Regions from separate parts of the Blastococcus sp. SYSU DS0533 genome, predicted to be linked through region 2. Evidence: predicted binding sites of a transcription regulator. Region 2 holds the regulator's gene; the other holds the start of a gene.
The links. Region 2 encodes LexA, which represses DNA repair genes until DNA is damaged. Its sites were predicted from a motif close to TCGAACANNTGTTCGA; they were not measured.
Positions count from the first base shown of each region.

Region 1 (15,621 bases), on a different contig from region 2:
GGTGCGGCGGTGGCCCCCCGCGGCCCGTCCGGGCGCACCGACGCGGGTGACTCCACGACGACGTCCGCGGGCACGCTGCGGGGCAGGTCGGCCACGCCGACCGCGCCGGCCGGGCGGCGCCGGCGGGCGCTCGCGACCGGGCCGGCCGGCGCGACGGCACTCCCCGTGCGGGCGGCCGAGGAGCGCCGGGCCAGCACGCGCCGGCGCAGCGCCTGCACCTCGGGTTCCCGCTCCTTGAGGTCGGCGACGATCGGTGTCGCGAGCACGATCGAGGAGTAGGTGCCGGCGGCCAGGCCCACGAAGAGCACCAGGGCGAGGTCCTTGAGGGTGCCGACGCCGAGCAGCCCGGCTCCGACGAAGAGCAGGCCCGCGACCGGGAGCAGCGCGATGACCGAGGTGTTGATCGACCGCATGAGCGTCTGGTTGACGGCGAGGTTGGCCGCCTCCCCCCAGGTCATGCGGGCGCTGCGCTCGAGGTCCCGGGTGTTCTCGTCGACCTTGTCGAACACCACGACCGTGTCGTAGAGCGAGAAGCCGAGGATGGTCAGGAAGCCGATCACCGTCGAGGGCGTCACCTCGAACCCGATCAGGGAGTACACGCCCGCGGTGATCACGATGTCGTGGACGAGCGCCGCCATGGCGCCGACCGCCATCTTGGGCTGGAAGCGCACGGCCAGGAAGAGCACCACCGCGACGAGGAACACCGCCAGCGCGACGAGCGCCTGGTCGGTGATGTCCTGGCCCCACTCGGCGCTGACCGCCTGGGGGCTGACCTCGGCGGGAGAGATGCCGACGGTCTCGGCCAGCTCCTCCACCACGGCTCGCTCGGTCTCGTTGTCCAGCTGCGCGGTGCGGATGAGCAGGGTGTCGCCGCCGACGACCTGCGCCGTCGCCACCTCGGCGCCGGCGTCCTCGGCCGCCGTCCGGGCCTCCTGCAGCTGCTCCTGGGTACCGGGCAGCCGGAAGCTGTTCCCGCCGGCGAAGTCGATCCCGAAGTTGAAGCCCCGGAACACCATGGAGGCGATGCACAGCAGCACCACGACCGCGGTGATCTTGTAGATCAGCCGGCTCCGGCCGACGACGTCCAGGCCCGCCTCGCCGTTGTACAGCCGGTGCGCCAGCCCCGCGCGGCCGGCCCGTGGCGCCGGCGGGGCGGCGACGTCGTCGCCGGCCGGGTCCTGGGGCAGGCCCGCGTCCGCGAGCGCCTCCTCGCCGGTGTCCACCGGCTCCTGCGCGGGCGTCGGCTCCGCCGGGTCCGTCGGGCGGGTCATGGGGTGCTCCTGTCCTGGGTACCGCCTGCGGCGGCGCCGACGAGTTCTCCGGCGGGCGCCTCCGGGCCGGGCCGGCGGGTGTGCTCCACCCGGCCCAGCCCGGAGAAGCGGTTCCGGCCGAAGCCCTTGAACCGCGACAGCACGGCCATGAGCGGGTGGGTGAAGAGGAAGACGACCACGAGGTCCAGCACGGTGGACATGCCGAGGGTGAAGGCGAAGCCCTTCACGTCCCCGATCGCCAGCAGGTAGAGGATCGCCGCGGCCAGGAAGCTCACCGCGTCCGCGGACAGGATCGTGCGCCGCGCGCGGACCCACGCCCGCGGGACAGCGGAGCGCAACGACCGTCCCTCCCGGATCTCGTCCTTGAGCCGCTCGAAGTAGACGACGAACGAGTCGGCGGTGATGCCGATCGAGACGATGAACCCGGCGATGCCGGCGAGGCTCAGGGTGAACCCGATCTCACGGCCCAGCAGGATCAGGCACGCGTAGACCACCACCGCCGAGAGGGCGAGGCTGGCGATCATCACCAGGCCGAGCAGCCGGTAGTACAGCAACGCGTAGACGAACACCAGCGCGATCCCGATGGCGCCGGCGATCAGCCCGGCCTCGAGCTGCTCCTCGCCGAGCTCCGTGGAGATCGACTGCGCCGTCGCCTGGGTGAAGGTCAGCGGGAGGGCGCCGTAGCGCAGCTGGTTGGCCAGCTCCGTGGCCGACTCCTGGTTGAACTGGCCGGTGATCGTCGTCGGGTTGGTCGTGATCGCGCTGTTGACGGTCGGCGCCGAGATGACCCGGCCGTCCAGCGTGAAGGCGACCGGCGAGCCGACGTTGGCGGTGGTGTACGCCGCCCACGTGGCGAGGCCGTCGGACTGGAAGTCCAGCAGCACGACCCACTCACCGGTGCCGGGCTCGGTGCCCGGGTTGGCGTCGTCGATCTCGGTGCCCTCGATGATCGTGGGGCCGAGGAGGTACTTGGCGCTGCCGTCCTCGCTGCAGGCGGCCACGAAGTCCTGGGGCCGGGTGACCTCGCCGGTGACGTTGTCCGCCTCGCAGGTGAGGGTGGCGAACTCGGCCGCCGCCTCCTCCTCGGTGACGGCGGGGGCGTCCGGGTCGGGCAGGGTCGGGTCCTCGACGGCGCCGTCGCCGACCTCGGGCTCCGCGCCCTCCTCGGTGCCGGTCCCCTCCTCGGCGGCGGGGTCTCCCTCGGCCGGGACGGCCGGGGCCGGGCCCTGGACGACCGGGCGGAAGCGCAGCTGCGCGGTGGCGCCGAGCTCGCGGGCCTGCTCGCCGTCGTCCCCGGGGACGGAGATGACGATGTTGCTGTCGCCCTCGGTGACCACCTCGGCCTCGGCGACACCGAGCCCGTTGACCCGCTGCTCGATGATTTGGCGGGCCAGCTCCAGGTCCTCCTGCGCCGGCGCCTGGCCGTCGGGGGTCCGGGCGGTGAGGGTGACCGTGGTGCCGCCGCGCAGGTCGAGGCCGAGCTGCGGGGTGCGGGTGTCGCCGGTGAAGAACACCAGCCCGTAGAGCAGGGCGACGATCAGCGTGAACGCGGCGAAGTAGCGCCCCGCCGGGAGCGTGCGGTTGGCCACGGAGCTCCCCCGGGTCAGACGGTGCCGTCGGCCGGGCGCGCGCTGTCCCCGTCGGACGGCGCGGCGCCGGCCGGGCGGCGCACCTCGAGGATCGCCTGCCGGGCGAAGGTGACGACGACACCGGGCGCGACCTCGAGGTCCAGCGTCGTGTCCCCCAGCGCCGCCACCGTTCCGTGCATGCCGCTGGTGGTCATGACCGGGGTGCCGATCGTGAGAGAGGCCTGCAGAGCGGCGTGCTGCTCCTGCATGCGCTTGCGCTGCCGCGCGGGCAGCACGAACAGCACGACGGCCAGCAGGGCCAGCATGATCAGCGGGAAGTACTCCACGACAGGTGTGCCTCTCTTCCGCGACAGGTGCCTCGCGGTGGGTGCGGCCCGGGACGGGACCGCTCGGGTGCGACGGTTGCCGTGCGCGCGGCGACCAGGCGGGACGCGCACGGCCCGGCCTGCGAGTTGCGCGCCAGCGTCCGGGAGTCTAGGCGTCGAACAGGGTCTCTGACGACGACCCCGGTACCTGTGGTTCTGCTGTGACCCGCCCGAGGGGGACGCCGCCCCGCGGCACCGGCCTGCCCAGGTGCTCCCAGGCGGCCTCGGTGGCGACGCGGCCGCGCGGGGTGCGGGCCAGCAGCCCGGCGCGCACGAGGAACGGCTCGCACACCTCCTCGACGGTGTGCGGCTCCTCCCCCACGGCCACCGCCAGGGTGGCGACGCCGACGGGCCCCCCGCCGAACTTGCCCACCAGCGCCTCGAGGACGGCGCGGTCGAGGCGGTCGAGCCCGAGGTGGTCGACGTCGTAGAGGGCCAGCGCGGCCTCCGCGACCTGGCGGGTGACGCGGCCGTCGGCCTCCACCTCGGCGTAGTCCCGCACCCGGCGCAGCAGCCGGTTGGCGATGCGCGGGGTGCCACGGGAGCGGCCGGCGATCTCCGCCGACCCCTCGTCGGTGAGCTCGACGCCGAGCAGCGCGGCGCTGCGGGCGAGCACCCGCTGGAGCTCGGCGGGCTCGTAGAACTCCATCTGGCCGACGAAGCCGAACCGGTCGCGGAGCGGGCCGGTCAGCAGCCCGGCGCGGGTGGTGGCCCCGACCAGGGTGAACGGGCTGATCTCCAAGGGGATCGCCGTCGCCCCCGGCCCCTTGCCGACGACGACGTCGACGCGGAAGTCCTCCATCGCCATGTAGAGCAGTTCCTCGGCGGGGCGCGCGATGCGGTGGATCTCGTCGATGAACAGGACGTCGCCGGGCGCCAGGTTCGACAGCATCGCCGCGAGGTCGCCGGAGCGCTCGATCGCCGGGCCGCTGGTGATCTTCACCGAGGTGCCGAGCTCGGAGCCGATGATCAGCGCGAGGCTCGTCTTCCCCAGGCCCGGCGGGCCGGACAGCAGCACGTGGTCGGGCGTGCGGCCCCGGCGCTTGGCCCCCTCGAGGACCAAGGCGAGCTGGCGGGCGACCTTCGGCTGGCCGATGAAGTCGTCGAGCGAGTGTGGGCGGAGCGCCGACTCGACGACCCGCTCCTCGTCGCCGGCCTGCGGTGACACCGTCCACTCCGGCGTCGGGTCGGCCAGCTCCCCGGTCAGCGACCGGTCGAACGGGGCGCTCACGACCTACCCAGCAGCTGGAGCGCCCGCCGGAGCAGCGCCGCGACCTCCACGGACCCGGTCGCGGCCATCTGCTCGTCCGCCACCGGCGCGAGCTGGCCGACCGCGCTCTCGGCCTCCTTGCCGCTCCACCCGAGGCCGACGAGCGCGCTGGTGAGCTGGTCGCGCCAGGGTGCCACCGGCGTCACCGACGGCAGCCCCGTGGGCGCGGGCGCGTCCAGGGAGGTGTCGGTGGAGGTGGAGCCCAGCCGGTCGCGCAGCTCGAGGATCAACCGCTCGGCGCCCTTCTTGCCGATGCCCGGCACCTGCATGAGCGCCTTGACGTCGGCCATCGACACCGCTCGGCGCACCTCCCGCGGCGGGTGGATGGCCAGCACCGCCTGGGCCAGGCGCGGGCCGACGCCGTTGGCGGTCTGCAGCAGCTCGAACAGCTGGCGCTCGTCGTCGTCGGCGAAGCCGTAGAGGGTCAGCGAGTCCTCGCGCACCACCAGGCTGGTGGCCAGCCGGGCGGCCTCCCCCACCTGCAGGCGGGCGATCGTGCCCGGGGTGCACTGCACCGCCAGGCCGATCCCGCCGACCTCGACGACGGCGCCGTCCGGCGAGACCGCGGCGACCCGGCCGCTCACGCTGGCGATCATCGCGCCGCCACCCCCGTCCACCGCGGCAGCGTGGTCCGGCGCACCGGCGCGCCGATGCCGCCGGCGAGCGCCGCGGTGCGCAGCCGCTGCTGGGCGGGGCCGCGCCAGGCGTGGCAGACCGCGAGCGCGAGGGCGTCGGCGGCATCGGCAGGCTTGGGGGCAGCGGCGAGCCCGAGGACCCGGGTGACCATGAGGGTGACCTGCTCCTTGTCCGCGCGGCCGTTGCCGGAGATGGCCGCCTTGACCTCGCTGGGCGTGTGCCACGCGACCGGCCGGTCGGCCTGGGCCGCGGCGAGCGCGGCGACCCCGGCCGCCTGCGCCGTCCCCGTGGCGGTGCCCTTGTTGTTCTGGGTGAACACCCGCTCGATGGCGACGACGTCGGGGCGGTGCTCGCGCAGCAGCGCCGTCACCGCGGTGTGCAGCTCCAGCAGCCGCAGCTCCAGGTCCAGCTCCGCCAGGGTGCGGACCACGCCGACGCCGACCGCCGTCGGCCGCGCCCCGGGGCGCCCGTCGACCACCCCCCACCCGCACCGGGTGAGGCCCGGGTCGATGCCGAGCACCCGCATGGTCACTCTCCCGTCAGCCGAACTGGTGTTCGACCGAGGTTAACCGGACCCCCCGACCGAACCCCGCCAACACGCCCGGCGACCCGAGGGACGACCCCGGTGCGGGGCCCCGCGGCGAGCGCAGCGAGTCGTGGGGGGCACCGGGGTCCTTTCAGGCGTCGGCGGTGACCTTCTCCATGACGTCGTCGGGCACGTCGTAGTTGGCGTAGACGTTCTGCACGTCGTCGAGGTCCTCGAGGGCGTCGATGAGCTTGAACACCTTGGTCGCCCCCTCCTCGTCCAGCTCCACCTGCACGCTGGGCTGGAAGCCGGCCTCGGCCGAGTCGTAGTCGATGCCCGCGTCCTGCAACGCGGTGCGCACCGCGATGAGGTCGCCCGGCTCGCACAGCACCTCGAAGCTGTCCCCGAGGTCGCGGACCTCCTCGGCACCGGCGTCGAGCACCGCCATCAGCACGCTGTCCTCGTCGACGTCTCCGGACCTGGGCACGACGACGACGCCCTTGCGGGAGAAGAGGTAGGACACCGAGCCGGGGTCGGCCATCGACCCGCCGTTGCGGGTCATGGCGGTGCGTACCTCCATGGCCGAGCGGTTCTTGTTGTCGGTGAGGCACTCGATGAGCACCGCGACGCCGCCGCTGGCGTAGCCCTCGTAGGTGATGCCCTGGTAGTCGACGCCACCGGCCTCGAGGCCGGCGCCCCGCTTGACGGCGCGGTCGATGTTGTCGTTGGGCACCGAGCTCTTCTTCGCCTTCTGGATGGCGTCGTAGAGCGTCGGGTTGCCGGCGGGGTCACCGCCGCCGGTGCGGGCCGCGACCTCGATGTTCTTGATCAGCTTGGCGAAGAGCTTGCCGCGCTTGGCGTCGATCCCGGCCTTCTTGTGCTTGGTCGTCGCCCACTTGGAGTGGCCGCTCACGGCTCTCCCCTCTCTGCGTCGGCCAGGTGACGGCGCACGATGTCGACGAACAGCGCGTGCACCCGGCGGTCCCCGGTCAGCTCGGGGTGGAAGCTGGTGGCCACCACGTCCCCCTGGCGGACCGCGACGATCCTACCGTCGGCCGGTCCGCCGACGACCCGGCCGAGCACCTGCACCCCCGGCCCGGCCTCCTCGACCCAGGGGGCGCGGATGAAGACGGCGTGCAGCGGCCCGCCGGTCAGCCCGTCGAGCTCGACCCGCGTCTCGAAGGAGTCGACCTGGCGGCCGAAGGCGTTGCGGCGGACGGTGACGTCCAGCCCGCCGAGGGTCTCCTGGCCCGGCGCGGCGTCCCGCAGCCGGTCGGCGAGCAGGATCATCCCGGCGCAGGAGCCGTACGCCGGCAGCCCGCCGCCGATCGCTGCACGCAGCGGGGCCAGGAGCCCGAACCGGCCGGCCAGCTTGGCCATGGTCGTGGACTCGCCGCCGGGCAGGACGATCCCGTCGATGCCGGCGAGCTCCTCGGGGCGGCGGACCGACCGCGCTTCGGCGCCCTCGGCGTGCAGCGCGGCGACGTGCTCGCGGACGTCGCCCTGGAGGGCCAGCACCCCGACGAGGGGGCGGGTGGGGCCGGTGGACACGGCCGCCCACGCTACGGCGTGGGTCAGAGGGCCGGTGCCGACGGGGCGAGGCCGGCGGCGCGGCTCGACGTCCAGGTGACCAGCGCCTCCAGCGGCCCGCGGCCGACCGTGCGCCGCCACGCCCAGGCACCGGCGAGCGCGGCGCCGGCGAACCACAGCCACAGGGCGGCGCCCTCCACGCGGCCCGGGGCGATCTCCATGAGCACCCGGATCGCCACGAGGTGGGCGGCGTAGACGGTGAGCGCCATCGCCCCCACGGCGGCCACCGGGGCGCTCGGCCGCGGCACCCGCTCGGCGACCACCAGGCACCCGACCACCACGAGGACGGCGAACCCGGTCGACCCGACGACCTCGAAGGTGGTCCCGCTGTGCGCCTCGGCGCCGGTCAGCCAGCGGACGTCGAAGACGTCCGGCACGGTGAAGCCGGTCTCGGGACCGGCCGAGGGCACGCCGGAGGCCAGCAGCCGCGTGCTCGCCCAGCCGGCGCCGTAGCCGACGACCGCGGCCACCGCGGCGGCCGCCGCCAGCCACAGGCGAACGGCGCCGGAGTCGAGATCCAGCCGGCCGATCGCGAGGCCGACCAGCACGAAGGCGATCCAGAGCAGCGCCGGGTAGTAGCCGGTGACCAGGAGCGAGGGCACCAGCGCCTGCGCCAGCCCGACCGTGGTGAGCACCTGCCCGGCGACGACGAGCAGCGGCGGGCCGACGACGGCGACGACCCCCGCGGTGACCAGCAGCCGGCGCACCGGCCAGCGCAGGAAAGGCAGCACGAGCACGAACAGCACCCCGTACACGCCCAGGATCACCGCGACGAAGGTGCCCAGCCCCTCGAGGACCAGCCCGAACAGGAAGACCCAGAGCGCGCGGACGGCGATCCGCACCCGCGCCCGCCGCAGCTCCGGCCCCTCGGCCGGCCGGTCGCGCCCCGAGAGGAGCGCGACCGAGATGCCGGCCAGGGTCGCGAAGAGGATCGACGAGCGGCCGTCGACCACCGCCGTCCAGGTGCGCGGGTCCGGGTGCAGCTCGCCCCCGACGCGCATGTGCGCGGCGAACATGCCGAGCACGGCGAGCCCGCGCGCGACGTCCAGCCCGCCGATGCGCCGCCGGACGTCCACGCTCACCAGCCGCGGGTGGCGTACCGCTCGCTCCCCGGGAGCGTCGCGACGTCGATCCCCACCATCGGCTCCCCCAGCCCGCGCGAGACCTTGGCGATCACGTCCGGGTCGTCGTGGAAGGTCGTCGCCTGGACGATGGCGGCCGCGCGCTGCGCCGGGTCACCGGACTTGAAGATGCCGGACCCGACGAAGACGCCCTCCGCACCGAGCTGCATCATCATCGCCGCGTCGGCGGGGGTGGCGATGCCGCCGGCGGTGAAGAGGACCACGGGCAGCTTTCCCGACCGCGCCACCTCGGCGACGAGGTCGTGCGGGGCCCGCAGTTCCTTCGCCGCGACGAAGAGCTCGCTCTCGTCCAGGGTCGCCAGCCGGCGGATGCCGGCACGCAGCGCCCGCATGTGGCGGGTCGCCTCGACGACGTTGCCGGTGCCCGCCTCACCCTTGGAGCGGATCATCGCCGCGCCCTCGGAGATGCGCCGCAGCGCCTCGCCGAGGTCGGTGGCGCCGCACACGAAGGGCACGGTGAACGCGCGCTTGTCGATGTGGTGGGCCTCGTCCGCGGGCGTGAGCACCTCGGACTCGTCGATGTAGTCGACGCCGAGGGACTGGAGCACCTGCGCCTCGACGAAGTGGCCGATGCGGGCCTTGGCCATCACGGGGATGGAGACCGCGTCGATGATGCCCTGCACCATGTCGGGGTCGCTCATCCGCGCGATCCCGCCCTGGGCGCGGATGTCGGCCGGCACCCGCTCCAGCGCCATGACGGCGACCGCGCCGGCGTCCTCGGCGATGCGTGCCTGCTCCGGGGTGACCACGTCCATGATGACGCCGCCCTTGAGCTGCTCGGCCATGCCGCGCTTGACGCGGTCGGTCCCGGTTCGGTCGTCCGCCCGGTCGAGGTGCCCTGCCACTGTCGTCCGCCTTCGCTAGCCCGGTTGAGTTGCGAGCAACCTTACGGCCGTCAGGACGCCCGGCGGCCGGCGACGTCGGCACCCGCGCCGACACCGCCCAGCCGGTCGTCGATGTCGAAGTAGCGCGGCAGCGGGCGCCCGCGGTGCAGCCCGGCCCAGCGGGAGGAGCGGCGGCCGCGCAGCTCCCGGGTGTCGCGGACGGCGTCGTTGTAGAAGCGGCGGGCCAGCGCGACCCTGGTCTGCGTGCCGGCCAGGTCGGTGCGCAGCGCGGCCGGGACGCCGGGCAGGTCCGGCGGCAGCTCCCGCAGCTCGTGGCCCAGTGCGTTCTCCGCCAGCTCGCGGTCGCCCGCGTCCCGGGCGGCGCGCGCCCCCGCGGCGGCGACGGCCAGCCGCGAGGAGGCGCCCACGCCGAGCGCCGCGGGGTGGTGGCGGGCCAGCTCCTCGGCCAGGGCGGCGCGGCGCTGCAGCTGGGCGTCCAGCGTGGCCCAGGCCCGGTCCACCCGTGCGGCCAGCCGCCGCAGCCGGGTGAGCGTCCACCCGGTCCAGACCACCAGGAGCAGGAGCACTCCGGCGGCGAGCAGCAACCAGGCCTCGGGCGTCACGGTCCCCGAGGCTAGCGGCGCGGCCGCCGGATGCGGGGAGGTCCGGACGCGGTGCCGGTCGGCGGGACCCCGGGGAATTCGTGCTCCGGCGCGGCGGTGACCACGCCACCACCGGGCGGGAGCACGGTCTCGTAGACGGCGAGGATGCGGCGGGCCAGCACCTGCCAGTCGTAACGGGCCGCGGCCCGGGAGCCGCGCGCGGCGAGCTCGGCGCGCCGGTCGGGGTCGGCGAGCAGGTCCGACAGGGCCTGCCCGAGGGCGGCGGGGTCGTCCCGGCGCACCACCACGCCCGCGGCGCCGTCGTCCAGCACCCGGACGAAGGCGTCCAGGTCGCTGGCAACGACGGGGGCCCCGGCGGCCATCGCCTCGATGAGGATGACGCCGAAGGACTCGCCGAGCAGGTTGGGTGCGCAGTACACGTCCACGCTGCGCAGCAGCGCCGCCTTGTCCGCCTCCGAGACCTCGCCCAGCAGCGTCACGTGCGGCCGGAGGTCATCGCCGACCATGGACCACAGCTGGTCGGCGTCACCGCGCCCGGCGATGAGCAGCCGGGTGCCCGGGTGCGCCCGGACGACGGTGCGCAGGGCCTGGAGCAGCACCGGCAGGCCCTTGCGGGGCTCGTCGAAGCGGCCCACGAACCCGATGGTCGGCGGGCCGCCGCTCCCCCGCCCGAATCCCGGCAGCGCCGGGCCCTGGGCGAAGAACGGCACATGCACCCCGTTGGGCAGGATGACCGCGTCTCCCCCGAGGTGCTCGACCTGCACGCGCCGGGCGAAGTCGGAGACGGCGATGCGGCCGCTGATCTTCTCCAGCCACGGCCGGGCCATGGGGCCGACGGCGGCCAGCCACTTGGAGCGCGTGGTCGCCGCGTGGAAGGTGGCCACGATCGGCCCGGTCGCGATCATGCACACCAGCAGGGACACCGACGGCGTGGCCGGCTCGTGCACGTGGACGACGTCGAAGCGGCCCTCGCGCAACCAGCGGCGCACCCGCGCGGCCGAGACCGGCCCGAACTGGAGGCTCGCCATCGACCCGTTGTAGGGCACGGGGACGGTGCGGCCGGCGAAGGTGATCCAGGGGTCGGTGACCGACTCCTCGTGCTGGGCGGGGGTCAGCACCTCGACGTGGTGGCCCATGCCGCGCAGCGTCCCGGCGAGGTCGCGCACGTGGTACTGGACGCCGCCGGGGACGTCCCACCGGTAGGGGCAGACCAGGCCGATGCGCATCAGGGCACCGCCTCCCCGCGGGGTGGGTCGGGCGGCACGTCGGGCCAGACGCGGCCCAGCATGTGCCAGTCCTCGGGTCGCTCGGCGATGCCGGCGGTGAACACGTCGGCGACCTGCTGCATCGCCGTCGACACCCGGTCCTTCAGCCGGCCGGGGCCCCGCACCGGCACCTCGGGGTGCACGCACATGCGCCACCCGCCGGGGGTGAACTGGCAGACCGCGGGGACGAGGGCGGCGCCGGTGCGCTCGGCGAGCAGCGCCGCACCGCCGGGCATGGTGGCCGGCCGGCCGAAGAAGGTCACCGGGACACCACCGGCGCCCAGGTTGCGGTCGACGAGCAGGCACGCCACACCGCCGTCGGCGAGCCACTCCCGCAGCACCTCCGAGCTGGGGCGCTCGCCACCGGTGAGCGGCACCACGCGGAAGCCCAGCGCCTCGCGGTAGTCGAGGAAGCGCCGGTACAGCGATTCCGGGCGAAGCCGCTCGGCGACGGTCATGAACGGCCCGTCCAGCCAGTCGGTGAACCAGGCGCCGGCGGCGTCCCAGTTCCCGCTGTGCGGCAGCGCGACGACCACCCCCCGCCCCTCGGCGCGGGCGCGGGCGATGTGCTCGATCCCGGGGACGTCGCTGCCGGCGCGGATGCGCTGCGCGGTCAGCGTCGGCAGCCGGAAGGCCTCCTGCCAGTAGCGGGAGTAGGAGCGCATCGCGCGGCGGGTGAGCTCGGCGAGTTCCGGTTCGGTCAGCCGGCCGCCGGTGACCACCCGCAGGTTGGCCCGCAGCTGCCGCACGCCCCTGCCGTCGCGGCCGGCGGCCCACGCCCCGGCCCGGTCGAACAGCACCCGGGCCGCCGGCTCCGGCAGCATGCGCACCGCCCGCCAGCCGGCCGCGTACCCCGCGTCCGAGAGGCGGCCGGTGAGCCGCTGCCGGACACCGTTCACGGGGTGATCCGCCGGCCGTCGGCGGCCCGCCTCACCGCCAGGACCCGCTGGGCCACCGTCACCGCGCTCCCGGCGAGCAGCACCCACAGCGCCACGTGGACCGCGTACGGGATGCCGAGGCCGGTGAAGCCGGTCCCGGTCAGCACGAGGATCAGCCGCTCGGTCCGCTCGACGACCCCCACGTCGCACGCCAGGCCCATCCCCTCGGCGCGCGCCTTGATGTAGGAGGTCAGCACGCCGAGCACGAGGCAGAGCAGGGCGAGCAGCACCAGCAGCCGGTTGTCGCCGCTCCCGGAGAACCACCACACCAGCGCACCGAAGATCGCGGCGTCGGCGGCGCGGTCACCGGTGGAGTCCAGGACCGCGCCGAACACCGACCCGCCGCCGCGCAGGCGGGCGAGCGCGCCGTCGAGCATGTCCAGCAGGACGAAGACCGTGACGGTGAAGGCGCCCCAGAAGAGGTGCCCGGTGGCGATGAGCCCCGCGGCCCCGGCGATGGCGCCGACGGTGCCGGTGATGGTGACCATGTCGGGTGTGACCCCGATCCGGGCCAGCCGCACCGCCAGCGGGTTGACCACCTTGGCCACCACGGGCCGGGCGTTCACGCCGAGCACTCAGGCCTCCGGCAGGGGTGCGTCGTGGTCGGCCCAGGCGTCGGCGAGCAACGCCCGGGTCTCCGCCAGCACCTGCGGCAGCACGCGGGTGAGCCCGACCACCGGCATGAAGTTGGTGTCACCGCCCCAGCGGGGCACGGCGTGCTGGTGCAGGTGGTCGGCGATGCCCGCCCCGGCCACCGCGCCCTGGTTCATGCCGATGTTGAACCCGTGGGCTCCGGTCACGGCGCGCACCACCCGCATCGCCGTCTGGGTGAACGCGCCGAGCTCTGCCACCTCCCCGGGCGTGAGGTCGGTGTAGTCCGGCACGTGCCGGTACGGCACGAGCATCAGGTGGCCCGCGTTGTACGGGTAGAGGTTGAGCACGGCGAAGACCGACGCGCCCCGCGCCACCACCAGCCCCTCCTCGTCGCCGAGCGTGGGGATGACACAGAACGGGCAGTCGTGGGCACCCGTGGGCTTGCCCTCCCCCCGGATGTAGGCCATCCGGTAGGGCGTCCACAGGTGCTCGAACACCGTCGCCGGGCCGCCGTCGTCCGAGGAGACCGGCACCCGGTAGGGGGCGTTGTCCTCGCTCATCCGGGGACCGCCGCGGTCTCCGCCGTCGGGTCGGTGTTGTTCCGGGTCGCGACCCAGGCGGCGATCCGCTCGACGGCGTCGTCGACCGCCACCCCGTTGTCCTGGCTGCCGTCGCGGAAGCGGAAGGAGACCGCGCCGGCGTCGGCATCGGTGGCGCCGGCGATGAGGACGAACGGGATCTTCTGCTTGCTCGCCGTCCGGATCTTCTTCTGCATGCGGTCGTCGGAGTCGTCGATCTCCACGCGGATGCCGCGGGCACGCAGCTTCAAGGCCACATCGGCCAGGTAGGGCACCTGCTCGTCGGTGACCGGTACGCCCACCACCTGCACGGGGGCCAGCCAGGCCGGGAAGGCGCCTGCGTAGTGCTCGGTGAGCACGCCGAAGAACCGCTCGATCGACCCGAACTTGGCCGAGTGGATCATGACCGGCTGCCGGCGGGAGCCGTCGGCGGTCGTGTACTCCAGGCCGAACCGGGCGGGCTGGTTGAAGTCGTACTGGATGGTCGACATCTGCCAGGTGCGGCCGATCGCATCCCGCGCCTGCACCGAGATCTTCGGGCCGTAGAAGGCGGCGCCACCCGGGTCGGGGACCAGTTCCAGGCCGGTCTCCCTGGCAGCGTCCTCGAGCACCCCCGTGGCGATCGCCCACTCCTCGTCGGAGCCGATGAACTTGGCCTGCTTCTCCGGGTCGTCCCCGCGGGTGGAGAGCTCCAGGTAGTAGTCGTCGAGACCGAAGTCGCGCAGCAGCCCCAGCACGAACGACAGCAGGTGCCGGATCTCCCCGGGCGCCTGCTCCGGGGTGACGTAGCTGTGCGAGTCGTCCTGGGTGAGCCCGCGGACGCGGGTCAGCCCGTGCACGACGCCCGACTTCTCGTACCGGTACACCGACCCGAACTCGAAGAAGCGCAGCGGCAGCTCGCGGTAGGACCGCCCGCGCGACCGGAAGATCAGGTTGTGCATCGGGCAGTTCATGGCCTTGAGGTAGTACTCCGCGTTCTCCAGCTCCATCGGCGGGAACATGGTGTCGGCGTAGTACGGCAGGTGCCCCGAGGTCTCGAACAGGTGCGCCTTGCTGATGTGCGGGGTGCCGACGTAGTCGAAGCCCTCCTCGATGTGCCGGCGGCGGACGTAGTCCTCCATCTCCCGCTTGACGACGCCGCCCTTGGGGTGGAAGACCACCAGGCCGGAGCCGATCTCGTCGGGGAAGCTGAACAGGTCGAGCTCGGCGCCGAGCCGCCGGTGGTCGCGCCGCTCGGCCTCGGCCAGGTGCTCCAGGTACGCCTTGTGCGCCTCCTTGCTCTCCCAGGCGGTGCCGTAGACGCGCTGCAGCTGCGGGTTCTTCTCGCTGCCCCGCCAGTAGGCGGCGGCGCTGCGGGTGAGGGAGAACGCCGGGATGCTCGAGGTGCGCGGCAGGTGCGGGCCGCGGCACAGGTCGGTCCAGACCCGCTCGCGCGAGCGCGGGTCGAGGTTGTCGTACATGGTCAGCTGGGCGCCGCCCACCTCGACGTCGGCGCCCTCGGCAGCCTCGCCGGCACCGCCCTTGAGCCCGATCAGCTCGAGCTTGTAGGGCTCGTGCGCCAGCTCGACCTCGGCGTCGGCGTCGCTGATCTCGCGGCGGGAGAAGTACTGGCCGGCCTTGACGATCTCCTGCATCCGCTTCTCCAGCGCCTGCAGGTCCTCCGGCGTGAACGGCCGCTCGGGGTCGAAGTCGTAGTAGAAACCGTTCTCGACCGGCGGGCCGATGCCCAGCCGGGTGCCGGGGAACAGGTCCTGCACGGCCTGCGCGAGCACGTGCGCCGTGGAGTGGCGGATCACCGCGCGACCGTCCGCGCTGGACGCCGCGACGGCCTCGACCTCCGCGTCGGCGTCCGGCGCCCAGGCGAGGTCCTTGAGGTCACCGGTCGCCACCTCGCGGACGACGACGGCGCCGTCGGGCCCCTTCACCGGTACCCCGGCCGACTTGAGCGCGTCCTGCGCCGTCGTCCCGGCCGGCACCCGGATCGGTCCGACGGCGGTGGGCGAGGGCTGGGTGGACACGAGCATGCTCCAGTGATCGAGGCGGCGGGCGTCATCCGACGCCCGTTCTGCGGCCCCGAGCCTAGTGCGCACCGGGCTCGGTCCCGGACGACCTCCAGCCCGGCCGCCACCGCGCCAGGCCGACCGGGTCGGCCGGCACCACCCGCACGCCGGCGCCGGACTCGATGCGCAGGGGCACCGCCTCGGCCGCCGAAACGGTGTACCGGCCGTCGTCGCCGCGGGTGAAGGTGAAGCGCGCAGCCACCGAGTCCTCGGTCGGGTGGCCGCGGGTGGCGTGCTCGGCGACGTGGTTGCCCAGGCCGTAGGCGACCCACTCGCCGTCGATCCGCTCGAAGGGCTGCACCACGTGCGCGTGGTGCCCCAGCAGGAGATCGACGTCGGGCGAGGCCAGC
Region 1 covers NZ_JBJGZZ010000008.1:130,491-146,111, forward strand. The annotation lists gene secF (protein translocase subunit SecF) at 1-1,271, opposite strand, end outside; gene secD (protein translocase subunit SecD) at 1,268-2,860, opposite strand; gene yajC (preprotein translocase subunit YajC) at 2,875-3,186, opposite strand; gene ruvB (Holliday junction branch migration DNA helicase RuvB) at 3,335-4,456, opposite strand; gene ruvA (Holliday junction branch migration protein RuvA) at 4,453-5,112, opposite strand; gene ruvC (crossover junction endodeoxyribonuclease RuvC) at 5,088-5,657, opposite strand; gene ACI79W_RS12000 (YebC/PmpR family DNA-binding transcriptional regulator) at 5,809-6,570, opposite strand; gene pdxT (pyridoxal 5'-phosphate synthase glutaminase subunit PdxT) at 6,567-7,208, opposite strand; gene ACI79W_RS12010 (heparan-alpha-glucosaminide N-acetyltransferase domain-containing protein) at 7,232-8,329, opposite strand; gene pdxS (pyridoxal 5'-phosphate synthase lyase subunit PdxS) at 8,326-9,234, opposite strand; gene ACI79W_RS12020 (hypothetical protein) at 9,285-9,836, opposite strand; gene ACI79W_RS12025 (glycosyltransferase family 4 protein) at 9,848-11,062, opposite strand; gene ACI79W_RS12030 (phosphatidylinositol mannoside acyltransferase) at 11,062-12,000, opposite strand; gene pgsA (phosphatidylinositol phosphate synthase) at 11,997-12,605, opposite strand; gene ACI79W_RS12040 (HIT family protein) at 12,615-13,193, opposite strand; gene thrS (threonine--tRNA ligase) at 13,190-15,235, opposite strand; gene ACI79W_RS12050 (CapA family protein) at 15,291-15,621, opposite strand, start outside.
Region 1: the regulator LexA is predicted to act here: its motif matches at 5,675-5,690, upstream of ruvC (crossover junction endodeoxyribonuclease RuvC).

Region 2 (15,621 bases):
GAAGATCGAGACCGACCGCCGGCGCATCCGTGCCCGGGTGAGCAAGCTGCGGCGGGAGATCGCCGGCATGGCGACCGCGCGGGCGACCCAGCGGGCCAGCCGCGGCCGCAACGCCGTCCCGAGCGTGGCGATCGCGGGGTACACCAACGCCGGCAAGTCCAGCCTGCTCAACCAGCTGACCGGCGCAGGGGTGCTGGTGGAGAACGCGCTGTTCGCCACCCTCGACCCGACGGTCCGCCGCGCCCAGTCGCCCGACGGCCGGGAGTACACGCTGACCGACACGGTGGGCTTCGTGCGCCACCTGCCGCACCAGCTCGTCGACGCCTTCCGCTCGACGCTGGAGGAGGTGGCCGCGGCCGACCTGCTGCTCCACGTCGTCGACGGCTCCGACCCGGACCCGCTGGGGCAGATCGACGCGGTGCGGGTCGTGCTCGGCGAGATCGACGCGGCCTCGGTGCCGGAGCTGATCGTCGTCAACAAGGTCGACGCGATGAGCGAGGAGGACGTCCTCACGCTCCGGCAGGCCCTGCCGGGTGCCGTCTGGGTGTCCGCGCGCACGGGGCTGGGGATCGACACCCTGCGCCGGCTGGTGGCCGAGCGGCTGCCGCACCCGGACGTCGACGTCGACGTGCTGGTCCCCTACGAGCGCGGCGACCTGGTGGCCCGGGTGCACCGCGACGGCGAGGTGCTCGGCGAGCTGCACGAGGCCGGTGGGACCCGTCTCACCGCCCGGGTCGACGGCTCCCTGGCCGCGGTGCTCGAGAAGTTCGCCGTCCCGGTCGGCTGAGCGGGGCACCGACCGTCACAGATCACGATCCGGTCACGGACCGGTACCGTGACGGGGTGACCAGGGGTGCGGTGCGGGAGACCGATCCACCGCGCCCGGTTCCGGTCGTCCGGGTCGGCCGGCCGCCGTGGTGGCTGGTCGCCGCGGCCCTGCTCGTCGGGGTTCTGGTCTCGGCCGACCTGCTGACCCACGGCCCGTCCGAGAGGCTGGACCTGCGGGTCTCCGAGATCGTCAGCGACTGGGGGCTGCGGGACACGCCCGGGTACCCGGCGGTGTGGGTGGTGACCCAGCTCGGCGGGCGCGTGACGATCCTCGTCGTGCTCGCCGGGCTGATCGGCTACCTCTTCTGGCGACGGGGGGCCTGGCTGCCCGCGGTCCGGGTGCTGCTGGCCCTGGGCGTGCTGACCGCGGGGGTGTACGCCCTCAAGCACGGGCTCGGGCGCACGGCCCCGGCGTTCCCCGGCTCCTACTTCTTCCACTCCGACGGGGTCTCGTTCCCCTCGGGTCACGTCGCCAACGCGGTGCTCATGTGGGGCGTGGCCCGCTGGCAGGCGGTCGAGTACGGGCTGCCGCCCGCGGTGCAGCGGACCTTCTGGTGGCTGAGCGTCGTCGGGCCGGTCGCCACCGGGGTGGCCATGGTGTCGCTGGACTTCCACTGGGTCACCGACGCGGTGGTCGGGGCCGCCGTGGGGATCGTCCTGTTGGGCGTGGTTCATGCACTGGACGAGATGGTTCTGTCACGCTGGGTACGTGCCCGAGCAGGCCGTCCCGGTCCCTGAGCGCGCCCGGACGTGCCGGGCCGTCGCCGCGACCGCCCTGGTGGGGGGCGTGGTCGTGCTCGCTCCCGCCCCGGCGCTCGCCGAGGCGGCCCCGGCACCCGCGCCGGAGATCCGGTGCTCGATCACCGATCCACGGCTCGCGGAGCTCTCCGGGCTGGTGGTCGTGGGGGAGCAGGTGCTCGCGCTCAACGACGGCGGCGAGCAGGTTGCCGTGCACGGGCTGGACGCCTCGTGCGCGGTCGTCGACGTCCAGACCGCGGCGGCCGACCCCTTCGACCCCGAGGACCTCGGCGTGGCGTCCGACGGGAGCGTCTGGGTGGCCGACATCGGCGACAACGGCTCCGTCCGGCCGACCGTCGCCTTGCACGTCCTGCGGCCCGACGGGACGGTCGCGCTGCACCGGCTGACCTACCCCGACGGGGCGCACGACGCCGAGGCGCTGCTGCTGGCGCCGGACGGGACGCCCTACCTGGTCACCAAGGAGGTCCTCGGGGCCAGCGGCGTCTACCGCCCCGCCGTACCACTGGTGGACGGCGGCACGGTGCCGATGGAGCGGGTGGCCTCGGTGAACCTCACGTTGACCGGGACACCCGGCGGGCCCGTGGGCCGGGCCGGGCAGCTCCTGGTCACCGGCGGCGCGGTCGCGGCGGACGGCAGCGCGCTGGCGCTGCGCACCTACACCGACGCCTACGTGTGGCCCTTGACGGGATCCGACGTGGTCGGCGCCCTGAGCGGGGAGCCGCTCCGGGTGGCGCTGCCGGAATCGCCGCAGGGCGAGGCCATCAGCTTCACCGCCGACAGCCAGGCGCTGGTCGTCGCCAGCGAGGGCCTGCCCAGCGCCGTCACCGTGGTGGCCCTGCCGGCCGCGGCCGCCGCCACGAGCCCGGCGCCCGGCGGGGCGCCGCCGCCCTCCCTCGCCGAGCTGACCACCGGCTCGGACCGCTCGCCGATCGCCGCGGCGCTGATCGCGGCCTCCGTCGCCACCCTCGTCGTCTGGCTGACTGGTCGGCTGCGCCGCCGGCCCTGACCGTCAGACAGGGCGTCCGCCGCCGAGTTCCCGGCTGCACTCCTCGGCGGCCCGGGCGACCTGGTCGCCGTAGACCGGCCAGAGGCGGCGGGGGAGCCGTTGCGCCGGCAGCGAGAGGCTCAGGGTCGCCACCGGCCGCCCCGCCCCACCGAGGACCGCGGCACCCACGGCCGCGATGTCCGGGTGCCGCGTGCCGACGGTGACCGCGTAACCCTGCCGACGCACCTGCTCCAGCTCGCGCAGCAGCGCGTCGGCGTCGGTGTCCGTGTGCGAGGTCAGGGCCTCCAGCGGCGCCGCCCGGAGCAGGGCCGCCGCCTGGGCCTCCGGCATGGCCGCGAGCAGCGCCTTGCCCGACGCCGTGGTGTGCATGGGCGCGCCGTGCCCGACGACGGCGTTGGTCCGCACAGGGTGGACGCCCTCGATCTTCTCCAGCAGGACGATCCGCCGTTCGTCGGGGACCGACAGGTGCACCGTCTCACCGGTCGCCGCGGAGAGCCGGTGCATGGCCGGCAGCGCGACGCGCCGGATCTCCTCGTCCCCCCGGTGGCGCGAGCCGATCGCCATCGCCTTCGCGGTGAGCGACCAGCGCGTCGGCTCCTCCCCGCCTGCCCGGATCCACCCCAGCTCCCCGAGTGTCAGCAGCATCCGCTGGGTCGTGGACTTCGGCAGGTTCATGGCCCGGGAGAGCTCGCTGACCCCGACGGGCTGGCGCTCCGACACGGCCTCGAGCACGGCCAGCGCCACGGACACCGATCTCATGTGGTTGACGTCACCTCCCCTGCTCCCTACTGTGGCCCGCGTCATACCGTGCCACTACGCGGTTCACCGTGCCACGTAGTGGCACAACCGTCAACAGCAGGGAGCACCACGTGTCCGAACCCGTCCAGCCGGGCGCCCTCGCAGGGGTCCGGGTCCTCGACCTCACCCAGGTCATGGCGGGGGCGTACTGCTCGATGCTGCTGGCCGACATGGGCGCCGATGTGATCAAGATCGAGAGGCCCGAGGGCGGGGACGACACGCGGCGCATGTCGCGCGGTCCCGACGTGGAGACGTCGCCGGCGTTCAACGCCATGAACCGGAACAAGCGGGGCCTGGCCGTCGACCTGAAGGACCCGCGGGGGGCCGAGGTCGTCCGCCGGCTGGCACGGGACGCCGACGTGCTGGTGGAGAACTTCCGGCCCGGGCTCCTCGACCGACTCGGGCTGGGGCAGGCGGCGCTGCGGGCGGAGAACCCAGGGCTCGTCTACTGCTCCATCTCGGGTTTCGGCGCCACCGGCCCCTACGCCGGGCGTGGCGGCTACGACCTGGTGGCGCAGGCGATGAGCGGGCTGATGAGCATGACGGGTGAGCCCGGGCGCCCGCCGGTCAAGGTCGGGGTGCCCATCTGCGACCTCAACGCGGGCGTCTTCGCGGCCTACGGGGTGCTGTCGGCCTACATCCACCGGCTGCGGACGGGCGAGGGCCAGTTCGTCGACACCTCGCTGCTGGAAGCAGGGATCGCCTACACCGTCTGGGAGACGGCGATGTTCTTCGGTCTCGGCGACGTGGCCCGTCCGATGGGCTCGGCGCACCGCCTGTCGGCGCCCTACGAGGCGCTGCCGACCGCCGACGGCTGGATCGCCATCGGAGCGGCCAACCAGCGCAACTGGGAACGGTTGTGCGAGGCGCTGGACTGCCGGGCCCTGGCCCTGGACCCCCGCTTCGCCGACAACCCGGGGCGCATGACGCACCGGATCGAACTGGCGGGCGAACTGGCGACGAGGCTCCGCACCCGCACCACCGCCGCGTGGCTCGAGCTGCTGGAGACCGCGGGTGTGCCCAGCGGTCCGCTCTACGACATCGAGCAGGTCTACGCCGATCCCCACGTGCGGGCCCGCGACATGGTCGTCGAGACGGAGCACCCCCGGATGGGCACGGTGCGCCACATCGGAGCCCCGGTGAAGCTGTCCGGCACCCCGGCCGCCATCCGCCGGCCGGCGCCGCTGCTCGGTCAGCACAGCCGTGAGGTCCTGGTCGAGGCCGGCATGTCCGCCTCCGACATCGACGAGCTGCTCGCCGACGGCGTGCTGCTGACCACCTCCGCGGGGGATCACCCCGGTACCGCGTCGGAGGCCCCCTCTCCCGAGCCGACGGAGGTACCCGCGTGACCCACCTCGTGATGTCCGGATTGACCAAGAGCTTCGGCGCCGCCCGTGTCGTCGACGGGGTCGACCTCTCCATCGAGGAGGGCGAGGCCGTCGTGCTGCTGGGGCCCAGCGGCTGCGGCAAGACCACGTGCCTGCGGATGATCGCCGGATTCGAGCGCCCGGACGCCGGGGAGATCCGGCTCCGCGACGAGGTCCTGGTCGGTGGGCGCACCTTCGTGCCGCCGGAGCGCCGGCGGATGTCGGTCGTCTTCCAGAGCTACGCGCTGTGGCCCCACCTGAGCGTGCGCGAGAACGTCGGCTACGGGCCGACGACGGCGAAGGTGGGCCGCGCGGAGGTGCGGCGGCGGACCGACGAGGCGCTGGCGATGGTCCAGTTGGACGGTCTGGCCGACCGCTACGCCCACCAGCTGTCCGGCGGTCAGCAGCAGCGCGTCGCGCTGGCGCGGGCCCTGGTCAACGACCCCGCGCTGCTCCTGCTCGACGAGCCGCTCTCCAACCTCGACACCCGGCTGCGGGAGGAGATGCGGTCGGAGGTGAAGCGGATCCAGCGGTCGCTGGGCGTGACCATGGTCTACGTCACCCACGACCAGGCGGAGGCCCTGTCGCTGGCCGACCGGCTGGTGGTGATGCACGACGGCCGCATCGTCCAGGTCGGCAGCCCCGAGGACGTCTACCGGCGGCCGCGCACCGGGTTCGTCGCCCGCGCCCTGGGGGCGACCAACGTGCTGCCGGCCACCGTCCGCGGGACCGGCGGCGGATCGGTCGCCCTCGAACTCCCCGGTGGCGTCGCCGTCGAGGCGGAGGAGCCGGCGGACGGCCCGCTGGGAGAGGGTCAGGCGGTCATGGTCTCCGTGCGCCCGGGGGACGTGCGGCTCACCCCGGCCGACCCCGGCCACGGCTCCGGTGCCGTGGTCCGCGAGGCGCTGTTCTTCGGCGATCACGTGCAGTACGCCGTGGAACTCCCCGGGCTCGGCGAGCCGATCAAGGCCACCGGTCCGAGCGTCGGACGGCTCCAGCCCGGCCAGCCCGTGTCGCTGGGCGTCGACCGCGGGGCCGCCGCAGTGCTCGGCGACCGCCCCGGGACGACCGCCACCGGCCATGTCCCCGCCGTCCCGGCACCCGTCCCCGGCCGGTCCGCGGCATGAGCGCCGCCGCGACCTCGCACCCAACCCGTCCGAACAGCGTCACCCACCCGAGAAGAGGCCCTGTGTTCAACCACTGCTCCGCGCGCCGCCTGTTCACCAGCCTGACCGTCCCCGTGGCCGTCCTGCTCGTCGCCGCCTGCGGCAACGGCTCGACCACTCCGGCGTCGGACGCCGGATCCGGCGGCGAGCCGGCCGCGGTGGAGGGGATCGACCAGGAGCTCGTCGAGGCCGCGCAGGAGGAAGGCGGCGTCGTCCTCTACGCCGGGGGGCACACCCGTCCGGGGCTGGAGCTGCTCCAGCAGCGGATGCAGGAGCTGTTCGGCATCCAGGTCACCTTCACCCGGGAGGACTCGGGGGCGATCGCCAACTCCATCTCCGCGGAGCTGGCCAGCGGCTCGGTCAACGCCGACGTCGTCAGCCTCACCGACCCCGGCACGATGCAGGACTGGGCGGAGGAAGGCGTCATCACCGACGCCGACGTGCCCAACCTCGGTGACATCAGCGAGGGCCTGGACAACCCGGACAACCCGCAGGTGCCCTACAGCCTCGTCCCGCTGGGGATCATGTACAACTCCGCCAACACCGACCCGGCGGACCTCCCCACCACCTGGGAGGAGCTGGCGAGCGAGGACCACGGCGCCATCATCAGCGCCGACCCCGGTGCGTCGGGCACGGCGCTGGCCTACTACACGATGCTGACGGGTCTCTACGGCGAGGAGTGGCTGGGGCAGCTGGCCGAACGGCAGGTCGCCGTCACCGACAGCAGCCTGGCCCTCGCCCAGCTGGTGCTCACGGGCGAGGCCGACATCGGCATCCCGGCCATCGAGTCGGCGGTGATCAGCGCCGCGGAGGAGGGCGAGCCCCTCGAGATCGCCTTCATGGAGGACGGCGTGCCGTCGTTCGCCTCCGAGCTCGCGATGCTCGCCGACGCGCCGCACCCGAACGCCGCGAAGCTGCTCGTCCAGTACCACCTGAGCGAGGACTTCCAGCAGGCCCTCGCCGACCAGGGCGGGCGCAGCGTGCTCCAGGGCGGTCCCCAGCCGCCGTCCGGCGCCGACCTCTCCGACGCCACGCTGCTGACCGCGGACCTGTCGGAGATCGAGGAGCGCGGCGAGGACGTCGTGGCGCGGTTCGCCGAGCTGTTCAACCGATGAGCCGGCGACCGAGCGCTTCCGCCGCGCCCCCGGGATGCCGGTCATGGCGCTGACCAGCTCCGCCGCCCCTGCCGCGTCGGGCACCGACGCGGCGGGGGCCCCGCGGGAGACCGGGGTCGCGCCCCGCCGGCAGCGGCAGGCGCAGCGGCGTGGCACCGGCTTCGAGCGCTCCATGCGCTGGGTGTGGGTGGTCGCGATCGTCGCGCTCATCGGCTACCCCGTGGCGCAGGTCTTCGGCCAGAGCTTCGTCGCCGACGACGGCGGGTTCACGCTCGTGAACTACGGCCTGCTCGCCAGCGAACCCCGCCTGGTCCAGGCGATCCTCAACTCGCTGTGGATCGCCGCCGGCACCGTCGTGGGCAGCCTGCTGCTCGGGCTCCCGGTCGCCTGGTTCGCCGTGCGGACGGACCTGCCGTTCCGGCGCTTCTTCCGCGGCACGGCGGTGCTCACCTTCGCGGCGCCGAGCTTCATCGCGGCGCTGGGGTGGATCCTGCTGCTCGGGCCGCGCAACGGGCTGCTGAACACGACCCTGATGTCACTGTTCGGGCTGGAGACCGCGCCTTTCGACATCTTCAGCCCGTGGGGGATCATCTTCGTCCTCTCCCTCTTCCTCTACCCCCTCGTCTTCCTGCCGGTGTCGGCTGCCCTGGAGGGGATCGACCCGGCGCTGGAGCACGCGGCGGCGAGCCTGGGTGCCTCCCGGGCGCGGGTGCTGCGGACGGTGACGTTCCCGGTCATCGCGCCGGCGTTGATCGCCGGGTCGATCCTCGTCTTCGTCAGCGCTGCGGTGATCTTCGGACCGGTGGCCATCCTGGGTGCGCCCACCGGCTTCCAGACGATCCCGACCGTCCTGCTGAGCCTCATGCAGTTCCCTCCCCGGATCGAGGCGGCAGCAGTCATCTCCGTGCCGATCCTGGTGATCATCGCGGGCCTGCTGCTCGTCCAGCGGCGCCTGGTCGGCGGCAAGAAGTTCACCGTCATCGGGGGGAAGCCGGGACGGCAGGAGCTGACCCGACTGGGTCCTGCCGGCCGGGTCGCGGGGCTGGCCTTCTGCACGCTCGTCGTCGTCCTCAGCATCGTGCTGCCGTTCGGCATCCTGCTGGCGACCTCGTTCCGCGAGGCCCTGGGCCGGCCGTTCGGGGCGGACAACTTCACGCTGACCGGCAACTACGAGCAGGTGTTCAGCCAGCCGCTGATCACGGCGGCCATGGGCAACAGCTTCTTCCTCGCCGTGGCGGCGACGGTGCTCGCGCTCGCGCTGGCGCTGCTCGCCTCGTGGCTGGTGCACCGGACCAGGGCGCGCAGCAACGCGGTGATCGCCCCGGCGATGGCGGCGCCGCTGGCCTTCCCGGGCGCCGTCCTCGGCATCGGGCTGATCATCGCCTACGCCGCGCCGCCGTTCGGTCTGGGCGGGTCGCTCACCATCCTCCTCATCGCCTACGTGGGCAGCGCGCTACCGCTCACCTTCGCCTACGTGCACGCGGGCATGGGGCAGATCGGCGCCGAGGTCGAGGAGGCGTCGCGGAGCCTGGGCGCCTCGTGGGCCCGCACCTGGCGGCGCATCACCGTGCCGTTGCTCCGCCCGTCCCTCCTGGCGGCCGGCCTGCTCAACTTCGTCCTGCTCTTCCGGGAGCTGGAGATGTCGGTGTTCCTCTACACCGGCGCGAACCCGACCATCGCCACCGTCCTCTACAACCTCTCGAACGAGTCGCTGTACCAGCGGGTGGGTGCCCTCTCGGTGGTCATCCTGCTGATCAACATCGTCGTGGCGGTCATCGCCATGCGACTGCTCGACCACCGGCCCGGCGAATCCAGACGTCGTCGGACCACCTCACGCCCAGCCCCCCACGCATCCTCGGAGGAAGCCGCATGACCGTGACCACGACCGACGTCGGCCCCGGGGTCCACCTGCGCTACGAGACCCCGCACATCGCCGTCCTCACCCTGGACAGCCCGCCGTCGAACACCTTCAGCTGGGAGAGCCGGCGTTCCTTCATGAAGGCGCTGGACATCCTGGATGCCGACGAGCAGGTGCGCTGCCTGGTCATCACGGGGGAGGGGCGGGCGTTCACCGCGGGTGCCCACCTCGGCGAGGACCAGTCCATGAGCGATGAGCAGCTCGAGGACTACCTGGCCGAGTTCGGCCGGGTGCTGAACGGGGTGCAGAACTTCCGGGCCCCGGTGATCGCCGCGATCAACGGGGCGACCATCGGCGGCGGCCTGGAGTTCTCCCTCTGCTGCGACATCCGCATCGCCTCCACCGAGGCGTTCTTCGTGGCGGCCGGGGTCAACGTCGGGCTCATCGTGAGCTTCTGGCGTCTGCCACGCGTCGTCGGCCTGGGGCCGGCCAAGGAGATCCTGCTGACCGGGGCCCGGTACACCGCGCAGCAGGCGCTCAACTGGGGTCTGGTCACAGAGGTGCACGAGCCGGCGGACCTGATGCCTGCCGCGCTCGCCAAGGCGCAGCGGATCGCCACCCGCGCACCGCTGTCGGTGGAGGCGACGAAGGAGGCCGTCACGGGAGCCTTCGAGATGGACTTCGCGCAGGGCCAGGCGCTGCAGACCAAGCGCTTCCTCGAGATGTTCCGCACCGAGGACCACCAGGAGGCGCTGAGGGCCTTCTTCGAGAAGCGGGACGGCGACTACCAGCGGCGCTGATCGCCGCGCGGCGGAGTCGGTGGTCGGCCGGGACGATGTCCGGCCGACCACCGATGTCGTGGTTCAGACCCGGCGGAGGACCGAGACCACCCGGCCGAGGATCGTCGCCTCGTCACCCGGGATCGGCTGGTACGCCGGGTTGTGGGGCAGCAGCCAGACGTGGCCGTCCCGGCGCTTGTAGGTCTTGACCGTCGCCTCGCCGTCGATCATCGCGGCGACGATCTCGCCGTTCTCCGCGGTCGGCTGCTGCCGGACGACGACCCAGTCGCCGTCGCAGATCGCGGCCTCGACCATCGAGTCGCCGGCCACCTTGAGCATGAAGACCGTCCCCTCGCCGACGAGCTCGCGGGGGAGCGGGAAGACGTCCTCCACCGCCTGCTCGGCCAGCACCGGGCCGCCGGCGGCGATCCGCCCGACGAGCGGGACGTAGGCGGGGGCGGAGGCCTGCTCGCCCTCGCCCAGGACGGGCGGCTCGGCGAGGGTGGCCGTGCCGCGGGAGGCATCCCCGGGCAGCCGGACGTCGAGCGCGCGCGGGCGGTTGGGGTCGCGTCGCAGCCACCCCTTCTTCTGCAGGACCGAGAGCTGGTGGGCGACCGAGGAGGCCGACGAGAGCCCCACGGCCTCGCCGATCTCCCGGACCGAGGGCGGGTAGCCCCGGCGGTCGATCGAGTCGCGGATCACCTCGAGCACCCGCCGCTGCCGCTGGGTCAGCCCGTCACCGTCGGCCGTCCGGTCGGGGAAGGCGCGCACCGACCCGGTGCCGCCCGCCTCCGGGGTCGCCCCACGGGTGCCGCGCCCGCTACCGGAGGTCCCGCTCGAGTCCGCCACGTCTCCTCCTCGCCGGCTGCCCGTGCAGCGCTCGCCCGTCGTCCGTCCGCTGAACCGTAGCGCCGATCCCCGTCCAGTTCAAACACACGTTCGAAAATCAGCCGTGTCGCATCGCTTCTGTCGGCGGCGTCCGGTAGACATCGGACCGGCGTTCCAATCGAACAGGTGTTCGGGCCGGTGGGGTACCGGTCGGGAGGGTGGGAGACATGAACAGCGGTACCGCGCTGCGGGTCCGTCCGGAGGGGGCGGGTGACGTCGCGCCGCGAGGTGCTGCGGAGATGCCGGCGCGGCACCTCCGGGTGCTCCCGCCGCCCCGCGCGTACGTGGAGCCAGTCGGGCTCCCTGTCCGCCCCGGGGGGCGGCCGGGCGCAGTCCGGTCGGCCGCCGTGGGCAGCGGCGCGCCGGCGCCACTCCCGCCGCTGCGCCTCACGGCGCGCGGGCGCCGCGTGGTCGCGGTGGTCGTCCTGCTCCTCGCGCTGGGTGTGGTCGCCCTGGGTGGCGCCGTCCTCGGCGAGGCCCGCGACGGGCTGGAGCTGATGGGGACGGCGAAGGTCATCGTCGAGCCAGGGGACACGCTGTGGTCCATCGCGGGTGCGGTGGCAGGGGAGCGCGACGTGCGCGACGTCGTCGTCGACATCCGTCAGATGAACGGGCTCGAGAGCGCGGCGATCACGCCGGGTCAGGTCCTCGTGCTGCCCTGACCGGGAGACTCCGGGTGCCCGAGGTCGGCATGGCGAGAGATCTACAAGGTCGGTCGTGGACTTCGACAACCGTTTGTATGCGGACGTTTACGGACCGTGCTCGTCAGCCGCTTGCGGTCAGTGGGTGTCCAGCGCTATGGAGAGCCGCGCCGCGGTGTTCACCAGTCAGCCCCAGGTCGTCGAGGTCCACCACGCGGGGGCCTGGCGGGCAGGGCAGCTGCTGGGGTGGCGGCACGATGACGCCGGCGCCTGCGAGATGTGGGTCCGGGTCGTCGCCGGCGGTGTCGAGCAGACGGTGTGGACGGGGCTCGCAGCGGTGCGGCTGCCCGAGCCGGCGCGCACCGACGCGGTCCCGGTGACGCAGGCGATGCCTGCGCAGGGGGCAACCGCCCCGGGGGCCGACGGGCCTGCGACCCGCGACTCGACGGCCAGCCTGCCGTTGGTGCGCGATGCCCGCGCTGGACGTCCGGCCACTGCCCGGTCCGGTGGTCGGCGACGGGCGCCCGAGATCGACGAGGTCCCCGCCGTGCCGGCGCCATCCGTCCCGGCGCCCTCCGGGTCGGCGACGTCCGTGCCTCCGGCCCCGGCCGGTCGTCACCGTGCCCCGGTCGCGGCGCCGGCGGGTGGTCGGGACAGTGCCGCCGACACCCGCCACCTCCCTCCCGTCGGGGCAGGTGGGCCGGCGGCGGGCCGGGGTAGCCGGTCGGGCGCCTGCGCGGTGCCCGCCGCGCGCTCCCCGCACCCGGTCGAGAGGCGTCCGGCCGGGTACGGCTGGACCCCGCCCGCAGACCTCGAGCGCGACCTGCTCACCCGGCCGATGCGCCTGGGCGACCAGGTCCCGCAATCCCGGCGTCCATGGGTGGACGGGGCCGTCCGTGCCTGACGGCTCAGCGCCCGCCGCACCCGCGCCCGACGGCGCCCTGTGCACGTGCCGGTCGTCGCCTCGGGGCGGCGTCCGGCGTCCGCACGGGCGCCGCGCCCGGCGCGGCAGGGGGTGCCGGGGCGTCGCCGGTACCCGGCCGGTCGCCGCGCCGCGGGGGTCCTCGGGTGGGTGGGTCCCCGGCGTGTCGGTGCGGTGCCGCTGTGACGGCTGGGGGCCGCTGATCCGCCTGCGCACGGCAGTGCCGGAGGGGAACACGCCGAGCAGACGATCACTTGCACATCTTGTGGGAGCCGTCCTAGGGTTCCCCCACATCTAGTAGTTACACAGCTGTAAGCCCGTCCACAGCCCCGTCCTCAGGTTCTCCCCGCGGCGTCCACCGGATGTCCCCAGGGAGCTCCACAGGCAGGCCGGTCGCGGGCCCACCGGCGGAGGAGGTGAACCACCGTGCGCTGCCCGTTCTGCCACAACGCCGACAGCCGGGTCATCGACTCGCGGGAGGCCGACGAGGGGGCCACGACGCGTCGTCGCCGCTCGTGCCCGGCGTGCGGTCGCCGGTTCACCACCGTCGAGGAGGCGGTGCTCGCCGTCGTCAAGCGCAACGGCGTCAGCGAGCCGTTCAACCGCAGCAAGGTGGTCGCCGGCGTGCGGCGGGCCTGCCAGGGCCGGCCGGTCGACGAGGACCAGCTCAAGCTCCTCGCCCAGCAGGTGGAGGACGCCATCCGCGCCAGCGGCGCCGCGGAGGTGCCGAGCCACGAGGTCGGCCTGGCGATCCTCGGCCCGCTGCGCGAGCTCGACGAGGTCGCCTACCTGCGGTTCGCCAGCGTCTACCGCTCCTTCACCTCGGTGGCCGACTTCGAGCGGGAGATCGCCGAGCTCAAGGCGCGGCAGTCCAGCGCGCCGCCGGGGGAGGCGGGCCCGCCCGCGCCCCGGCAGCCGGTCCCGTCCGGCACCTCCGCCGGCACCTGAGAACTGTCGGTGCCACCCGATAGACAGCAGTTCGAGCAGTTACCGATCGCGGCTCTTCCCCAGCCCCCGATCCGCCACCGCGCAGCACCACCGCGCAGCCCCGCGAAGCACCACGCGACACACGACCAGGGAGAGCTCCACACCATGACCGAGACCGACGACCGCGTGGCCGGCGCCCGCACCCGCCGCAGCGCCAAGACGCCCAGCCGCGCCAAGGGCCTCAAGATCAAGCGCGTCTTCACCACCGCTGGTGTGCACCCGTACGACGAGGTGACCTGGGAGCGTCGCGACGTCGTCATGACCAACTGGCGGGACGGCTCGATCAACTTCGAGCAGCGCGGTGTCGAGTTCCCGGCCGAGTGGAGCATCAACGCCACCAACATCGTCACCACGAAGTACTTCCGCGGTGCGGTCGGCACCCCGCAGCGCGAGACCAGCCTGCGGCAGCTCATCGACCGCGTGGTGCTCACCTACACCGAGGCCGGCCGCGAGCACGGCTACTTCGCCACCGAGGGCGACGCCGAGATCTTCGAGCACGAGCTGACCTGGATGCTGCTGCACCAGTACTTCAGCTTCAACTCGCCCGTCTGGTTCAACGTCGGCACCAGCGCGCCGCAGCAGGTCAGCGCCTGCTTCATCCTCGCCGTCGACGACGAGATGGACTCGATCCTCAACTGGTACCGCGAGGAGGGCCTGATCTTCAAGGGCGGCTCCGGTGCCGGCCTGAACCTCTCCCGCATCCGCTCCTCCAAGGAGCTGCTCTCCTCCGGTGGCACCGCCTCCGGCCCGGTCTCCTTCATGCGCGGGGCCGACGCCTCCGCGGGCACCATCAAGTCGGGGGGCGCCACCCGCCGCGCGGCCAAGATGGTCGTCCTCGACATCGACCACCCCGACATCGAGGAGTTCATCGAGACCAAGGCGCGCGAGGAGGACAAGATCCGCGCGCTGCGCGACGCCGGGTACGACATGGACCTCGGCGGCAAGGACATCACCAGCGTCCAGTACCAGAACGCCAACAACTCCGTGCGCGTCTCCGACGAGTTCATGCGCGCGGTCGAGGAGGGCGACGAGTTCGGCCTCCGGGCCCGCCTCGACGGTTCGGTCATCGAGACCGTCGACGCCAAGTCGCTGTTCCGCAAGGTCACCCAGGCCGCGTGGGAGTGCGCCGACCCCGGCATCCAGTACGACGACACGATCAACGACTGGCACACCAACCCCGAGACCGGTCGCATCAACGCGTCCAACCCGTGCTCGGAGTACATGAGCCTGGACAACAGCTCGTGCAACCTGGCGTCGCTGAACCTCATGAAGTTCCTCAAGGACGACGGCACGTTCGACGCCAAGAACTTCGTGAAGGCCGTCGAGCTGGTCATCACCGCGATGGACATCTCGATCTGCTTCGCCGACTTCCCGACCGAGCCGATCGGTGAGACCACCCGCGCCTACCGCCAGCTGGGCATCGGCTACGCCAACCTGGGCGCCCTGCTGATGGCGACCGGTCACGCCTACGACTCGCGCGGTGGCCAGACGCTGGCCGCGGCCATCACCTCGCTGATGACCGGCACGGCCTACCGCCGCTCGGCCGAGCTCGCCGGCATCGTCGGCCCCTACGAGGGCTTCGCCCGCAATGCCGACGCGCATGCCCGCGTCATGCGCAAGCACGCCGCCGCCAACGACGCGATCCGTCCCGTCGGTGCCGACGACGCGGACGTGCTGAAGGTCGCCACGCAGCAGTGGCAGGAGTGCCTGGAGATCGGCGCCGACAACGGCTGGCGCAACGCCCAGGCCTCGGTGCTGGCCCCCACCGGCACCATCGGCTTCATGATGGACTGCGACACGACCGGCATCGAGCCGGACTTCTCGCTGGTCAAGTTCAAGAAGCTGGTCGGCGGCGGCTCCATGCAGATCGTCAACCAGACGGTGCCGCGGGCCCTGCGCAGCCTGGGCTACCAGGAGGAGCAGATCGAGGCGATCGTCGAGTACATCGCCGAGCACGGCCACGTCGTCGACGCGCCGAGCCTGCGCCCCGAGCACTACGAGGTCTTCGACTGCGCCATGGGGGAGCGGGCCATCTCCCCGATGGGCCACGTCCGGATGATGGCCGCGGTGCAGCCGTTCATCTCGGGCGCCATCTCCAAGACGGTCAACATGCCGGAGACGGCGACCGTCGAGGAGGTCGAGAACATCTACTTCCAGGGCTGGAAGATGGGTCTCAAGGCGCTGGCCATCTACCGCGACAACTGCAAGGTCGGTCAGCCGCTGTCCGACGCCAAGGCCAAGAAGGCGGAAAAGGTCGCCGAGGCCGAGGCCGAGGCCGAGGTCGCCTCGAGCCCGGTCTCGCACCCGGTCCGCAAGCGGCTGCCGAAGAAGCGCACGAGCGTCACCACCTCGTTCAGCGTCGCCGGTGCCGAGGGCTACATGACGGCCGGCATGTACGAGGACGGCAGCCTCGGCGAGGTCTTCCTGAAGCTCGGCAAGCAGGGCTCGACCCTGGCCGGTGTGATGGACGCCTTCTCCATCTCGCTGTCGATCGCGCTGCAGCACGG
Region 2 covers NZ_JBJGZZ010000007.1:129,690-145,310, reverse strand. The annotation lists gene hflX (GTPase HflX) at 1-787, shown strand, start outside; gene ACI79W_RS11160 (phosphatase PAP2 family protein) at 844-1,566, shown strand; gene ACI79W_RS11155 (hypothetical protein) at 1,538-2,593, shown strand; gene ACI79W_RS11150 (IclR family transcriptional regulator) at 2,597-3,352, opposite strand; gene ACI79W_RS11145 (CaiB/BaiF CoA transferase family protein) at 3,463-4,740, shown strand; gene ACI79W_RS11140 (ABC transporter ATP-binding protein) at 4,737-5,885, shown strand; gene ACI79W_RS11135 (extracellular solute-binding protein) at 5,948-7,039, shown strand; gene ACI79W_RS11130 (ABC transporter permease) at 7,083-8,912, shown strand; gene ACI79W_RS11125 (enoyl-CoA hydratase/isomerase family protein) at 8,909-9,697, shown strand; gene lexA (transcriptional repressor LexA) at 9,761-10,525, opposite strand; gene ACI79W_RS11115 (LysM peptidoglycan-binding domain-containing protein) at 10,912-11,226, shown strand; gene nrdR (transcriptional regulator NrdR) at 12,554-13,075, shown strand; gene ACI79W_RS11105 (vitamin B12-dependent ribonucleotide reductase) at 13,220-15,621, shown strand, end outside.